One region of the Photobacterium piscicola genome, then DNA from elsewhere that is predicted to be linked to it. Evidence: predicted binding sites of a transcription regulator. Region 1 holds the regulator's gene; each other region holds the start of a gene.
The links. Region 1 encodes PurR, which represses purine synthesis genes. Its sites were predicted from a motif close to TNANGNAAACGTTTNCNTNA; they were not measured.

Region 2: a site for PurR is predicted at 2,120-2,139, ahead of metK (methionine adenosyltransferase). Genes of this name have one in related genera too.
Region 3: a site for PurR is predicted at 2,292-2,311, ahead of ACJZU6_RS12620 (NCS2 family permease). Genes of this name have one in related genera too.
Region 4: a site for PurR is predicted at 1,681-1,700, ahead of ACJZU6_RS16525 (NCS2 family permease). Genes of this name have one in related genera too.

The regions. Positions count from the first base shown of each region.
Region 1 covers NZ_CP175534.1:1,693,081-1,697,305, forward strand. Annotated here, with positions in the region: gene ACJZU6_RS08120 (TfoX/Sxy family DNA transformation protein) at 337-924, opposite strand; gene purR (HTH-type transcriptional repressor PurR) at 1,291-2,295, opposite strand; gene ACJZU6_RS08130 (heme ABC transporter ATP-binding protein) at 2,675-3,466, opposite strand; gene ACJZU6_RS08135 (iron ABC transporter permease) at 3,463-4,225, opposite strand, start outside.
Region 2 covers NZ_CP175534.1:809,044-813,268, reverse strand. Annotated here, with positions in the region: gene tkt (transketolase) at 2-2,014, opposite strand; gene metK (methionine adenosyltransferase) at 2,407-3,561, shown strand; gene ACJZU6_RS03975 (SprT family zinc-dependent metalloprotease) at 3,715-4,200, shown strand.
Region 3 covers NZ_CP175534.1:2,657,949-2,662,173, forward strand. Annotated here, with positions in the region: gene frsA (esterase FrsA) at 1-239, opposite strand, end outside; gene gpt (xanthine phosphoribosyltransferase) at 425-883, opposite strand; gene ACJZU6_RS12620 (NCS2 family permease) at 952-2,241, opposite strand; gene ACJZU6_RS12625 (aminoacyl-histidine dipeptidase) at 3,323-4,225, shown strand, end outside.
Region 4 covers NZ_CP175535.1:412,960-417,184, reverse strand. Annotated here, with positions in the region: gene ACJZU6_RS16525 (NCS2 family permease) at 260-1,618, opposite strand; gene ACJZU6_RS16520 (serine dehydratase subunit alpha family protein) at 2,110-3,414, shown strand; gene ACJZU6_RS16515 (hypothetical protein) at 3,950-4,225, shown strand, end outside.

The DNA.
Region 1 (4,225 bases):
TATGAATTGTTACATTTTATGTGGTGAATGATGCTTTAGTGTGGTATTGGATAAATATTCGTTCAAGAACGTTAAAAATACGTTTTTATGAAGGATGTATCTATGATTTTCGATATAAAGAATAAACAGGATCTTGGATAACTATTTCTTCATGGAATGTGTATTTTTAATTGTGCTGTATAATTAATGTACACAGTAAGATGTGTTCAGAGGAAGTGCAGGTTCAAGTAAGGATAGTTTGGAAAGATTATATGCAGATATCGAATAAAATAAATTAAAGAGGCACTGAGCCTCTTTATTCTTAAGCGTCACTTAGCCAGTTGACGAATATATTTATTATAGTTTTGCGAGCAGTTCGTTACGTCTACTTTCTGGTATTACAGACCAATGTTGGCCATGTATAGCACCTTCTAGAGCCCATAATAATTCTAAACTTAATGATGCCTCTTGTGTTTTTTGTAATGCCTTATAGGCGTTGAGTGCACCAAGATCGTATAGTTGATCAATAGTTTGAATACCTGCTTTTTTGAGCATTCTTTCATTTGATAGGCGTAAGTTAGGTAAATCTTTTATCCTAGCTGGCGCGCAACATTCTTTTGCTTTTTTATCAGCAAGTGCTGCTTCAAGAGAATATTTAGCTTGCTCTATTATTTTTTCAGGTTCTTCCCACCATTCATCAAGAATTGCGTAATGTTTAGTTATTACAGGAAACCCACGTTTCTTATAGATGTACGGTTCTAATCCCGCTTGTTGAAACTCCTCTTCAGTTTTAGCGTTTGCTCTTAGGTGAAGTTTATTATTAACCACAAGTGCGAACATTGCTTCGCCTGCGAAAATACCAAAGCCACCAAATATAGAACGCGATTTAACATTACCTAAATGGTCTAATAATTTTAATGAGTTTTTTAATATTGGTTTATCCATACTTCTACTCGGTGAATAAATGAGTGTCACCTAACATTAAAGTAGTCGTAAATTGACTTATTATTAAAGTTATTTACGAGAGAATTTTCCTACTCTAAATCATCCATGTATCACTTTATAAATAATATTATCAATATAGAAGTATTATTTATAATTTGTAAGTCTTTTGCTTACTATTATATGTATTTACAAGACCTATTATATTCGATCTTTTAAAAAGGTAAGTTTTAATATTAATTAAAGCTGATGAATCTGTGAGTTTGTTCATGTTTTTGAGAATAAGATATTTTTTGTAGGATCATCGAGCGAAATTCATTAGCTATAAAAAAGCCAATAAAAATATTGGCTCAATCAAAAGGGGGCGTGTTAGCGTAAATCCTTTACTGACTTGCGCTCAACGATGGCTGGCGTCATTTCAAAGATTTGAGGTTCATGATCTTTGTTCTTCATGCGTTCCATTAAAATCTTAATGGCGGTTTTACCTAAACGACGCTTTGGCTGATGGATAGTTGTTAATGGTGGCGCGAAGTAAGGCGCAAGATCAATATTGTCGTAGCCAATAATTGAAATATCACCAGGAACGCGTAACCCTGCTTGTTCAAAAGTACTGATCAGTGCCATTGCCATAATATCATTGAAACAGAAAATGGCGGTTGGGCGATCTGTCATTGCAATATACTTCTCAGCAGCTTCAACGGCTGAATCACACTCAAAGTCACCTTCAAGAATCCAGTTTTCGTTAACTGCTAAGTTTGCTTCTGCCATTGCTTTATTAAAGCCTTTTAGACGTTCACGACACGTTGATTTATCGTTGTGGCCTGATAAACAACCGATACGGCTATGACCATGATCGATAAAATACTTAGTCGCAATGTAGCCACCTTGCTCAGCATTATCCTGAATTTTATCAGTATGTGGGCTTTCTGGACCCCAATCCATCACTACCATTGGTAGGTCTTTTTGACGCTCAAGTAAATCCAGTAATTTCTGATCAAGATCAGAACACATTACCAATAAGCCATCGACACGCTTTTCTGCAAGCATGCGCAAATAATCATATTGCTTAGAAAGGTTACCTTCAGTGTTACATAAAATGAGCGTGTAACCTTCACGGTAGCAATACTCTTCAACACCATGTACAACCTCAGCAAAAAAAGGGTTGGTTGACTTAGTGACTAGCATGCCAATTGTACGGGTTGTATTACATTTTAGGCTACGCGCAACAGCACTTGGTGCGTAGTTAAGCTCTTCAACAGCAGCAAGTACTTTTTTCTGTGTTGCTTCTGCGACAAAGCGCGTTTTATTGATCACGTGTGAAACTGTTGTAGTTGAAACGCCAGCCATACGTGCAACATCTTTAATGGTTGCCATATTTATTCTTCTAATAATGGGTGCTAGAGATGTTTCTAGCTAATCGTGAGGTACCAAATTGAGTAATTACTGAGATGAATATAATTCAATGTTTTTCGGTAAAGTCTCTCGTTAATTATTCAATTTGGCACCAATAATGTGTCTACTGCATACTTAAATAGTATTAACACTAAAAGCCGCATTTATTCGCGGCTTTATAATTATTGCATATTTTTCAAGTGTAATCGCTTGCGTTCACATTTTACTGAGTGTTACGCGTAGTGCAACGTTTCAATTGTCTGGGAGTAAATTATTTGATAACTATCAACAAAAAATCGTAAATTTCAGTAATTTTACTGAAATTTACAAGAGATAATCAAAAAGACGATGAACTTTAATACTAGGATAGTAGATAAGGATAACCATGAACAGGGTGGGGATGTACGGAAATGTTCCAACCGTAGACATTGTTAATTATTTCAGGCTGTAATGCTTGCCATGGTGATCCATCGGCTTGAATCTTACCGTGTTGAATAATGACCATACGTTGAGCATATTGCGCAGCTAAGTTGAGATCATGTAATACGATGATAACCGCGGCACCTTTTGCTGCCATGGTTTGTGCCATTTGTAGCGTTTTATGCTGGTGGGCGAGATCTAAGGCAGATGTTGGCTCATCTAACATTAGAATACATTTATCATCAGCTTGACTGAGTTGTGTTAGCACGCGTGCGAAATGGATTCGTTGTTTTTCACCCCCTGATAACGTGGGATATAAGCGTGGTGCAAGATGAAGAACATCAGTATTACGCATGGTTGTGAGGGTGATATCGTCAATTTCTTGGCGTGACAAACATAGCGGCATAGTGCCAAGTTCAACCACTTCTTTACAGGTAAAGGCGAAAGACAGCGAACTGTGTTGCGGTAAAATACCTAAATGGCACGCCAATTCAGATCGTTGCCAATCTTCAATATCGCGATTAAAAAATGTAACCTGCCCATTTTCAGGTGTCATTTCACCGCAGAGTATTTTAAGTAACGTGCTTTTTCCTGCGCCATTAGGCCCAAGTAGCGCCGTTATTTCACCCGCTTTTATATCAATATTAAAGTCATCTAATAATACTTTTCCTGCCAATGTTAATTGCAAATCACGTGCCGAAATGACAGTTGGGCGTGCAGAGGTTACCGTCATGCGATTCTGCCTTTTTGTTTATTCAATAGATAAATGAAGAATGGAGCGCCTAAAATAGCGGTAATAATACCAACGGGGAGTTCTTGTGGTGCAAACGCACTACGCGCGATCATATCTGCGACAAGTAAAATTAAAGCACCTAGAATAGCTGAGATTGGCAATAATGTTTTATGATTAGGGCCTGAAATCATGCGCCCTAAATGGGGGATCACCAGACCAATAAAGCCAATAGGACCTGTAATAGCAACGGTAATCCCCACACCAGCAGCACATACAATAATTAAACTGCGCTTTAGATGTTGAACATCCACTCCCATATGGCGGGCTTCAGCTTCTCCTAATAAAAAGGCGTTCAATGCATTAGCTTGGCGATAACAATAATAATAGATAACAATGAGGCTCACAAAGGCAAGACAGATACTTGACCAAGTCGCCCCTGCAAGTGATCCCATTGACCATAATGAAAAATCACGTAGCGCTTGATCATCGGCAATATAGTTAAGTAGCCCCAAACCAGCACCAGAAATAGCACCAATTGCGACACCTGCTAATAGCATTACCACGACAGATGTGCCGTTTTTATCAGTGCCGAGGTGATATACCAAATATGTGCTCAGCGCGCCACCCAAAAAAGCGAAGAAGGGCACAGCACCAATATTCATTAATAAAGGGTATTGCGCCATTAATGGGGCAAATAAAATGATCGCAAACGCAGCACCTAGGCCAGCACCTCCTGAAATACCAATAATGCCCGGATCG
Region 2 (4,225 bases), 880 kb from region 1:
CTTACCCTAGTAACGCATTGGCATTATTAACAATGTTTTCAACAGTAAAGCCGAACATATTAAATAACTCATCAGCTGGTGCTGACTCACCAAAAGTTGTCATGCCAATGATGCGACCGTTCAAGCCAACATATTTGTACCAGTAATCCGCAATACCCGCTTCAATCGCAATACGTGCGGTGACGTTTGCAGGTAATACAGTTTCACGGTAAGCCGCACTCTGTTTATCAAACAAATCTGTCGCAGGCATTGAAACTAACCGTACTTGGCGACCCGCAGCGGTTAGCTCTGCATATGCTTGCGCTGCAATACCCACTTCAGAACCTGTTGCAATTAAAATAAGCTCAGGTGTAGCAGCACAATCTTTAAGAATATAACCACCTTTAGTGATATTCGCGACTTGCTCAACGTTACGATCCTGCTGATCAAGGTTTTGACGAGAGAAAATCAACGCTGTTGGACCATCTTTACGTTCAATCGCATATTTCCAAGCAACCGCTGATTCAACCTGATCACAAGGACGCCATGTACTCATGTTCGGGGTTAAACGCAGTGATGCGACTTGCTCTACTGGCTGGTGCGTTGGACCATCTTCACCCAAACCAATCGAATCGTGAGTGTATACCTGAATATTTTGCACCTTCATCAGTGCCGCCATACGCAATGCATTACGTGCGTATTCCATAAACATTAAGAAGGTTGCCCCATAAGGAACAAAACCACCGTGTAATGCAATACCGTTAATAATGGCTGTCATACCAAATTCACGCACACCGTAATGAATGTAGTTACCCGATGCATCTGTCGGTGTCAGTGATTTAGAGCCAGACCACATAGTTAAGTTAGATGGCGCTAAATCGGCAGAACCACCCATAAATTCAGGTAATAACTGACCGTACGCTTCTAGCGCATTTTGTGATGCTTTACGTGATGCGATATTGGCTGGGTTAGCTTGCAGATCTGCAATAATACGTGATGTTTCCGCTTCCCAATTCGTTGGTAAGTCACCGTTCATACGACGGCTAAATTCAGCGGCTAGCTCAGGGTAAGCTGCGCTATAAGCGGCAAACTTTTGATCCCATGCGATTTCTTTAGCGTTACCGGCTTCAATGGCATTCCAATTAGCAGCAATATCAGCAGGAATTTCAAATGGGCCGTGGTTCCAACCTAGGAATTCACGCGCTGCTGCAATTTCTTCAGCACCTAATGGCGCACCATGACAATCATGAGAACCGGCTTTATTTGGCGAGCCAAAACCAATGATGGTTTGGCAACAAATAAGGGTTGGTTTAGTGGTTTCAGCTTGTGCTGCAGCAATCGCGGCATTAATCGCATCAGCATCATGGCCATCAACGGTTGAAATAACATGCCAGCCGTAAGCTTCAAAGCGCTTGGCGGTGTCATCGGTAAACCAACCTTCGACTTCACCATCGATTGAAATACCATTGTCATCCCAAAAAGCAATTAACTTACCAATACCTAGAGTGCCTGCTAATGAACATGCTTCGTGAGAGATACCTTCCATCATGCAGCCATCGCCCATAAAGGTGTAGGTGTAGTGATCAACGATCTCATGCCCTTGCTGGTTAAATTGCTCAGCCATGGCTTTTTCTGCCAATGCCATACCAACCGCATTGGTAATACCTTGACCTAAAGGACCTGTCGTGGTCTCAACACCCGGCGCATAACCATATTCTGGATGGCCAGGTGTTTTTGAATGTAATTGACGGAAATTTTTAAGATCATCAATCGATAAATCATAACCTGTTAAATGAAGCAGAGAATAAATCAGCATAGAACCATGACCGTTTGATAATACAAAGCGATCACGATCAGCCCAGTTTGGATTTTGTGGATTATGATTCAAATGATCACGCCACAATACTTCAGCAATATCTGCCATTCCCATCGGCGCGCCCGGATGACCTGAGTTCGCTTGTTGCACACCATCCATACTAAGTGCACGAATTGCATTGGCTAGTTCTTTACGAGACACCGCATTGCTAGAAGACATATCTGCTCCAAATAGTCATAAAATAATAAATTACGAACAAATAGTTACCATTTTTATTAATGATCACTTAATTTCGTTTCAATATTGTCTCAAATAGATGCCATTGACTGCAAACGTTTTCGTTTTTAAAAAAACCAATTTATTCAATAATATGCAATCAGTCTAAATTTAAGTTTTTGTATTTAAAATGGTAACAATAAAAAGCTTCTTCTTTCACCAATGCCGGTTTTCGCTAAATCCTTACAGATTACATTGTTGATTTTATAACTGGTCGGGGTATTATAGACGTCTAGACGGAGGTAGCTCCATACATATAAACGTATGGAATGCAGTGCAGTATCAGTATTACCGCTACCGTTCTACCAAATTTATGAATATAAGTGAGACCATCAATGGCTAAACATCTGTTTACTTCTGAGTCGGTATCAGAAGGTCATCCAGATAAAATTGCAGACCAAATTTCAGACGCAGTCTTGGATGCAATTTTAGAGCAAGATCCAAAAGCACGTGTTGCTTGTGAAACTTACGTAAAAACTGGCATGGTAATGGTCGGTGGCGAAGTAACAACATCAGCTTGGGTTGATATCGAAGAAATCACTCGTGAAACAGTGCGTGAAATCGGTTATGTTCACTCAGACATGGGCTTTGATGCTAATTCTTGCGCTGTTTTAAATACCATTGGTAAGCAATCACCAGATATCAACCAAGGCGTTGATAAAACTGACCCTAAAGAACAGGGCGCTGGCGACCAAGGTATTATGTTTGGTTATGCAACCAACGAAACCAAAGAGTTCATGCCTGCACCAATCACTTATGCACACCGTCTTGTTCAACGTCAAGCGCACGTACGTAAGAATGGCAGCCTACCTTGGTTACGTCCTGATGCTAAATCTCAAGTAACATTTGAATACGATCAAGGTAAGATTGTTGGTATTGATGCCGTTGTATTATCAACCCAACACAGTGATTCAATTTCAACAGCCGATCTTCGTGAAGCGGTAATGGAAGAGATCATCAAGCCAGTATTACCACAAGAGTGGTTACGTAAAGATACTAAATTCTTTATTAACCCAACCGGTCGTTTTGTTATCGGTGGCCCAATGGGTGACTGTGGTTTAACGGGTCGTAAAATTATCGTTGATACCTACGGCGGTGCAGCACGTCACGGCGGCGGTGCATTCTCAGGTAAAGATCCATCAAAAGTTGACCGTTCAGCAGCATACGCAGCACGTTATGTAGCGAAAAATATCGTTGCCGCAGGTATGGCTGAGCGTTGTGAAATTCAACTTTCATACGCTATCGGTGTTGCTGATCCAACATCTATCATGATTGAAACGTTCGGTACTGAAAAAGTACACCAAGATATTATTATTGAAGCGGTTCGCCAGCACTTCGACCTACGCCCATACGGCCTACAAGAAATGCTAAACCTACTTCAGCCTATCTACAAAAAGACGGCTGCATATGGTCACTTTGGTCGCGAAGAATTCCCTTGGGAAAAAACCGACAAAGTAGAAGCGCTACGCGACTTCGCTAAACTTAAATAATAATAAATTTAAGTTTATCAATAATTAAGGGGCGATTATTCGTCCCTTTTTTTATACATAAAATAAAATAATCGTTACCGTTTATATTGCGGTGTATAGTCACCCATGATTATTGAGTGCCAATATAGAAAGTAACAGGGGATATTTTTGGTGATGACTCCGCTACAAAAGCAAGTACTTACTCACGTAGAGTATTGCATTGTTCATGCTAACCAGCGTTTGAATAAACGCCTAACTATGCCTAAGGTTAATTTTAATCAACGCGGTAAAATAGCAGGCACAGCCCACCTACAAAAATGGGAATTACGCTTTAACCCAATATTATTGGCTGAAAACCCTGACGCTTTTATTAATGAAGTTGTTGCTCATGAAGTCGCGCATTTAGTGGTGTTTAAATTATTTGGCCGCGTTCGTCCTCATGGTCGTGAATGGCAAATAATAATGACTGAAGTTTTCAATGTCGCCCCCAAAACCACTCACAACTTTAATGTCAGTTCAGTGGCTGGAACAACCTTTATTTACCACTGCCCATGTAGTGAATACCCACTAACTATTCGCCGCCATAATAAGGTGCTACGAGGCCAAGCCAGCTACCATTGCCGTAAATGTCGCCAACCGCTACAGCTCAAAGCATCGTAATTTGAGTCGTATTTAAACGACCTCG
Region 3 (4,225 bases), 960 kb from region 1:
GCATTAGAACCCGCTATACGCGCTAAAACAGCTTCTTGCTCAACAGGATCAACACCTTGCCATATCCATTGTGGGCGACGTAAGACACGATACCATTCAAGCTGACTTTCACCATCAAGAGCATTGTTTACATCCCCACTACGGACATGCGCAATCTTAACAATATTCGATGTCTCTTTGCTGGTTTGACGTGGAGCAAATAGCTTCTCTGATAAATTTTGTTTTGATGGTTCCGACACGGCATCCTCCAACGTATATATCACTTCTCTTAATAGACCTAGATAATATACCTAAACGGCTGCCAATAACTAAAATCCATAAAAAAAGACGTCAACAACGTGACGTCTTTGATAAAACTTAGTTTTCAAGCTCGATGATTACCGCAACATAACTTGATTGCTGAATCAGTGCTGAAATAAACGAATTACTTTTTCGCAATAGGATCGACGAAAGTAACCGCCATATCCCAAGGTTGTTCAATCCAAGTATCTTGTGGAATACTAACAACAAAATCATCAACTAAATGCTGACCCGCAGGCTTAGCACATACTGTTACAAACTTAGCGCGTGGGTACATTTCACGAATTTTTTCAGCAGTACCACCAGTATCAACCAAGTCATCAACCACGATAAAGCCTTCACCGTCACCATCAGCTTGCTTGATCACTTTCATATCTCGCTGGTGATCATGATCGTAGCTTGCGATACATACGGTATCAACATGACGAATGCCTAATTCGCGCGCCAAAATAGCAGCTGGCACTAAACCGCCACGACTAACTGCAATAATACCTGTCCACTGCTCTGCTGGTAGCAATTTTTCTGCTAGCTGGCGCGTGTACATTTGCATGTTATCCCAAGTGATGACGAATTTATTACTCATAGTAAAACAACCTCTGAAACAGCGATTTAAAACCGCATAAATTTATGTAAACGTATATAACATTACGCTTATAAGAAAATAATCTTCGCAAGAAATAGCGCTGAAATAACCCATACACTCATGTTTACTTCACGTCCCTTGCCACTCAATGCTTTTACGACCGCAAATGTGATAAAACCAAGACCAATACCTTCCGCAATTGAATAAGTTAAAGGCATTAGTAAACACACAACCACCACCGGCGCCGCTTCTGTTAAATCTCGCCAATCAATCGATACCAAACCTGACATCATTAAAATCGCGACATAAAACAGCGCACCCGCCGTTGCATAGGCTGGAACCATTCCAGCCAATGGGGCAAAAAATAAGGCTAATAAGAATAACACGCCAACTGTTACGGCTGTTAGACCTGTACGACCGCCAACTGCGACACCCGACACACTCTCAACAAAAGATGTGGTATTTGACGTCCCCAATAGTGCACCAATCGAGGTTGCAGTACTGTCGGCTAATAGTGCTCGGTTTAAACGCGGTAATTTGCCGTCTTCACCAATTAAGTTTGCTTTAGTTGCAACACCGACCAATGTGCCTGCGGTATCAAACAAATCAACAAACAAAAAGGCAAACACAATTGAAATTAACCCCACTTCCATCGCGCCTGAAAAATCAAGCTGCATAAAGGTTGGAGCAATGCTTGGTGGCATTGACATAATGCCGTTGTAATCCACTTCACCAACAATAATGCTGATTGCAGTTACAATTAAAATCGCAATTAATACCGCCGCTTTAAAACCACGTTGTACTAAAGAAATCGTCAGGAAAAAACCGAGTGCAGCCATTATTGCTGGAAAACTGGTTAAATCACCGGCGGTGACTAATGTTGCAGGACTCGCCACAACAATGCCTGATGTTTGCAAAGCAATGAACGCTAAAAACAGACCAATACCGGCTGAAATACCGATACGTAATGAATGAGGAATCGCGTTGATAATCCATTCACGGACGCGCATAACACTCAATGCAATAAAGCATAAGCCAGATAAAAATACTGCTGCTAATGCCACTTGCCATGTATGACCCATACCTAAAACAACGGTATAAGTAAAAAAGGCGTTAAGTCCCATGCCCGGTGCTTGTGCGACAGGATAGTTAGCATAAAAACCCATCACAAAGCAGCCAATCATTGCCGCTAAACAAGTAGCAACAAACACTGAACCTTGATCCATTCCTGTACTGGCTAGCATAGTGGGGTTTACAAAAATAATATAAGCCATTGTCAGGAAGGTAGTAACACCTGCCATAATTTCAGTGCGCACAGTTGTGCCATTTTCAGTGAGTTTAAATAACTTTTCTAGCATGCTTCTCGGTTCCTTAGAGATACGCAATAAAGTAACAAACAACGCCAAGAAATAGAAAACGATTGCGCAATCCATTTCGGGGCTGATTATAATCATGCGATCACGCAATTTCCAGATTTTATCGTTGAAAAGCGTAAAACAATAACTATCAGTCTTGATATAACTTAAGTAACGTCTATTTAAAGTATATTTATCAGTTAATTAAAAATAAAACATCCATGGCTATTTTTTGAACATTTACTTTTTAAATAACTAAACAAGTGTTAATAAAGGCCGATAACCAGAATAAAAATGAGGGTATAACATGAAAAGCAGCTAAAAAAACGCCACTTCAAAGGGAAGTGGCGGCAGAATGTTGCAGATAACTGGATAGTGTTATCGAGATATTCTTAATTTAAGGGGATGAACAAACTTGCATTTGTTTCGTTGAAAGCAACAAAACAATAAAATCTAATTAGTAACGGTACGGCGTTGGGTAATGGAAGTTACTTGTATATACAGTACGGTTATTCCAAAAATGTGTCATTGAAGAAAAAATTTTCATTTAAATCACCTTAGTCATAAGTACACCAACGTCATCGTTAGTGGCTTGCCATCGCGGCTCACTTATTCTCGGTTCCTTGGAGGCGATATCTCGGGTTCATCCTGAACATGTCGTGTTAATCATTGTGCCTATCAATTAGGCATGACTAAACTATAGTCAAAATGAAATAAATTTACAACGTTTTTTTTAAGTAGATCACACTTTCTGCTTTTTTAACTTGAGATATGGCTTTTCGTGTAAATTTATTACATTATTATTTGGTTATATTTCAATCCCTCTCTTTTTGGATATTTTTCAGCACATTTGATCATATAAAAGACATAACCACAATTATGATTGAGGATAACGGCATCAGTGCCGTAATAACCGCAGAAATCAGTGCTATAAGATTTTATTATTTGCCCTATCTCCCCTAAAGGCAGAGTGATATGCTAAAACCAAAGCGATAAAAACACTCGCTACCTATTTTGTCATTTTACGGCTAAGACCCTACAAAATGACACTAGCCCAATCTCGTATATTAAAAGGAAGGCTACCGTGTCTGAAATTACTCAACTATCACCAAAAGCTGTTTGGCATTTCTTTGATCAGATTTGTTCAATCCCTCACCCTTCTAAATATGAAGAGCAACTAGCACAATACATTGTGTCGTTCGCACAGGCGGAAGGATTAGATGTTCGTCGTGATAATGCCGGCAACGTTATTATTAAAAAACCAGCAACAGCTGGCATGGAAAACCGTAAAGGCGTTGTACTTCAAGCACACATTGATATGGTGCCACAAAAAAATGAAGACACTGTCCACGACTTTACTCAAGATCCAATTCTGCCATTTATTGATGGTGAATGGGTAACGGCGACAGGCACAACACTAGGTGCAGACAATGGCATGGGTATGGCTACCTGCCTTGCCATTCTAGCGGCTAAAGACATCGAACATGGTCCATTAGAAGTATTATTAACCATCGATGAAGAAACAGGCATGACAGGTGCTTTTGGTTTGGAAGCAGGCTGGCTTGAGGGTGATATTCTATTGAATACTGACTCTGAGCAAGAAGGCGAAGTTTACATGGGTTGCGCAGGCGGTGTTGATGTTGCGTTGACCATTGATATTCAACGCGAAGCTGTTCCGGCTGAACATCAAGCAATTAAATTAGTTGTTAAAGGCCTAAAAGGCGGTCACTCAGGCTGTGATATTCATACTGGTCGTGGTAACGCGAATAAAATAATGGCGCGTTTCTTAGTGGGTCATGCTAATGAGCTTGATTTACGTATCAACAATTTCACTGGTGGTAGCTTACGTAATGCCCTACCACGTGAAGCAAGCGTTGTTGCAACATTACCAGCGGCAAATATCGATAAGCTTAATACGTTATTTGCTCATTACCAACAAATCGTTAGTGCTGAATTAGGCCATGTTGAAACTGACATTACCTTATTT
Region 4 (4,225 bases), on a different replicon from region 1:
CAACAACAAAATAGCAATAACATATTGAATTTAAATAATATATATTTAAATTCGCATTATAAATACGATCCGATATTATTTAAACTCAGCATTGATAACCTATCAATGTACTGAGCAACAATGATAACCACAGATCATGTAAAGCAAGTTTTCATTTTTGATCAATACAACAGACCAAAATTGGAAGTTAGCTATTTTATTCAATAAAAAAACCCGCGTTTAGTACGCGGGTTAATGATAACAATATAATTTTATTCGCTTAAATAGCCCAACCGCCAGCGTAGAACACCACTAATGCGATTGCGATAATAACCGTACCAATATTTAATCGTTTAAAATCACCAGACACAACGCGACCAATAACCAAACTCACAAAACCAAGCATAATACCTGTAACAATATTGCCTGTTAGCACAATAAAGACGGCACATAACAACCCAGATAACGCATCAACAGAGTCGTTCATATCTAGCTTGCTCACATTACTTAGCATCAATAAGCCTACATACATTAAAGCTGGCGCAGTTGCGTAAGCGGGAACTAAATAGCTTAAAGGCGCTAAAAACAGCATGAGAACAAACAAGAGTCCAACCGTTGTTGCCGTTAGACCTGTTTTACCACCGGCAGCAGTACCCGCAGCAGATTCAATATAAACAGCTGCTGGAGAGCCTCCAACAAAACCAGCAAAAATACTACTTACTGAATCGGCAGTTAACGCTTTACCGCCACTAATGATATTGCCACGTTCATTCAATAAATTAGCTTGGCCTGCCACCGCTCGAATCGTACCTGTCGCATCAAAAATAGCCGTCATCACTAACGCAAGCACTGTCGGTAAGATCACGGGGTTAAGCGCACCCATAATATCTAAAGAACCAACTAAAGAGCCTTCACCACCAAATGTAGGCAGTGCAAACAAGCCATGGTATTTCACATTAGGATCGAAAATGAGACCAAAAACTGAAATAGCAATAATGACGAGCAAAATACCGCCAGGTACTCGACGTTTTTCAAGACCTATAATTGCAGCCAACCCTACCAATGACATAATCACAGGCAATGACATAAAATGGCCAAAAGCCACCGGTAAGCCTGCTTGTGGATTCTTGATAACCAAACCCACACCATTAGCGGCAATCAATAATAAAAATAGTCCAATACCAATACCTGTACCATGTGCAATTCCTGTCGGCATATTTCTCATGATCCAACCGCGAACACCCGTCACAGTGATCAGCGTAAATAGAACCCCCATTAAAAATACAGCACCAAGAGCAACAGGAATGCTGACCCCTTGTCCAAGTACTAAGCTAAAAGCAGTAAAGGCAGTAAGCGATATCGCACAACCAATGGCCATTGGTAATCTCGCCCACAGTCCCATCAGTAATGAACCAAAAGCTGCAACTAAGCAGGTTGCAATAAAAACAGCACTTTGATTAAAACCAGCCGCACCTAACATGCTTGGTACAACAATGACTGAATATACCATTGCTAAAAAGGTCGTTAACCCAGCGATAATTTCTTGTTTAACACTGCTACCACGCTCAGATATTTGAAAATAACGATCTAAGCCGTGCGCTGGTAAACTTTGGGTATTGGATCTATTGTCAGCAGACATGATGTCTTCCTATAATTTTCTAGTTTCAAACCGTCATCACTGGCCATAATTTATTACTGCGCCAACGCAAACGTTTACGTTTTCAAAAAAAAGAAAAGGCTGAAGTGATTATCTTCAACCTTTATATGATCTCTACCTGAGGATGATACCTAAAAAGTAACCTCTACCGCCACTAGAAACTACTTTTTTTTGCCTATTTAAAATAACAGACTTACAGTTATCATAAAAATCCCTTATCGCCTTAATGAAAAATACTACCAAAAAAACCGTGATCTACGCATCATATATTCCACCAGTAATCTAATTAATAGTAATTAATTCTATTTAATCCTACTATAAGTAATGATTATACAATTTTTTTCTTTACAACTAGACGTATACTCAGCAGCACGAACAAAAAAAGACTATTAGCTGATTATTGACTCTGCAAATATCTCAATTTGCTTTATCCATAATTTTTGACTCTTTATATAGAGCGTTAGGTGATTGCAATGAAACATACACTTTGGCCTGCATTTATTGATGTTGTAAAACGCGATGTTGTACCAGCTCTTGGCTGTACTGAACCCGTATCCGTTGCATTAGCAGCAGCAATTGCCGTAAACAAACTTAATATTAATCATCAACAAATTACCGGAATTGAAGCGTTCGTATCGGCTAATTTAATGAAAAATGGTATGGGTGTAACTGTACCTGGTACTGGAATGGTCGGGCTAGAAATCGCCGCAGCGACGGGTGCTATTGCAGGCGACAGTCAGGCGCAATTAGAAGTTCTCAAAAACCTTACTCCTGAAGATGTTGCTATTGCAAAAGCGATGCTTGATAAGAAATTAGTAACCGTTAGTGTTGCGAATGTCAGTAATATTCTGTATTCCAAAGTCACCGTCTTTAGTGGCGATCGCTCTGCAAGCGTCATCATTGCAGATACTCACACTCATATACTTGCAATAGAAGAAGACGGAATAACAACTTACATTGCTGATCCAAAAAATACGACTCACTTGGCCAAAGAAAAAGTTAATACCAATCCTTTCACTGATGCTTGTGCTCAAGATATTTTTGACTTCGCAACACAAGCACCATTAGCAGATATTAGCTTTATTGAGCAAGCTTACCAACTCAACAATGCACTTTCGATTGAAGGCTTAGCGGGTAACTATGGCCTTCAAGTGGGCGCAACTTTTCAGCGTAATATTGATCGCGGCTTGCTATCATCAGGGCTATTAACAGACGTATTACTACGTACTGCAGCAGCTTCTGATGCTCGAATGGGTGGCGCCATGAAACCGGCGATGAGTAATTCAGGTTCAGGCAATCAAGGTATTGCTGCGACTATGCCAGTGGTAGTCGTCGCTGAATTTATCAAGGCGACTAACGAACAATTGATTCGTGCTTTAATGCTGTCACATTTAATGGCGATTTATATTAAAAGCCATCAAAACAAATTATCTGCTTTATGTGGTGCAACAACGGCATCAATGGGTGCTGTTGCTGGTATGACATGGCTACTCGGTGGCAATATTCAACAAATTAGCGCAGCAATCAACAGTATGATTGGTGATATCGCAGGCATGATCTGCGATGGTGCAAAAACCAGTTGTGCAATGAAAGTATCGTCATCTGCAGGCTCTGCCATAAAATCTGCATTAATGGCACTTGATGGCTTTAGTGTTACAGGTAATGAAGGTATTGTTGCAAACGACGTTGATAGTACTATTCGTAACCTTTCAGCGTTAGCGAATGGTTCAATGACACAAACTGATGTTCAGATCCTTGATATCATGATTAATAAATAACCATACATACCGCTAACTTGTGGATAAATCCTCTAGATATATAGATAAAGCCAGATAACTCAGTTGCTTTTTTATTATAATCTAGAGGACTATATTTTCTTATTTACTAGATCATAAGAAAAAAACAGTAAAAATAGCATTTTCCCACCTCTTGATATTCTTTTTAGTTATAAAATATTACTTCTGGTTATTTAAAAGCCACTATAATAGCGTGATAATTCCCTCCATAAACAGCGTAAACACTATTAGGCAAACCACTTTATTGACGTAAATAAATCGCCCTATCCTACCTTTGTCATAACGACATTGAGTGCGTTTTATCTATCAGATTATTCTGATAAGTGGTTCTAAAATATTTAAATAACATAAAGTTAAAGCCAAATGCATGAGCCATAAGCACTCTTTTTAGCTTCTCTTTCGTTATAATTTAGTTGCTTTATATTGCTAGAAAGACGCGAACTAGATTGGCGATCCTGCCACCAAAATAATAAGCCAAACACTGTGTTTAGGTTAATCATTCAAGGCTGATATTAATATGAACCAAACAGTCAATAATTCCCCTTCTACAGCGAATACGCCTCTGCATATTCGTGCCAATATGACACAAGAACAATGGCAACAAGCAATTAAATTTGACAATGTCGACATCGGTTGGATTGTAATGAGTATCGGCATGGCCGTTGGTGCAGGTATTGTATTTTTACCTGTCCAAGTAGGGGTTATGGGATTATGGGTATTTTTACTTTCAGCTGTAATTGGTTATCCAGCCATGTACTTATTCCAAAAGCTCTTTATCAATACTTTAGCTGAA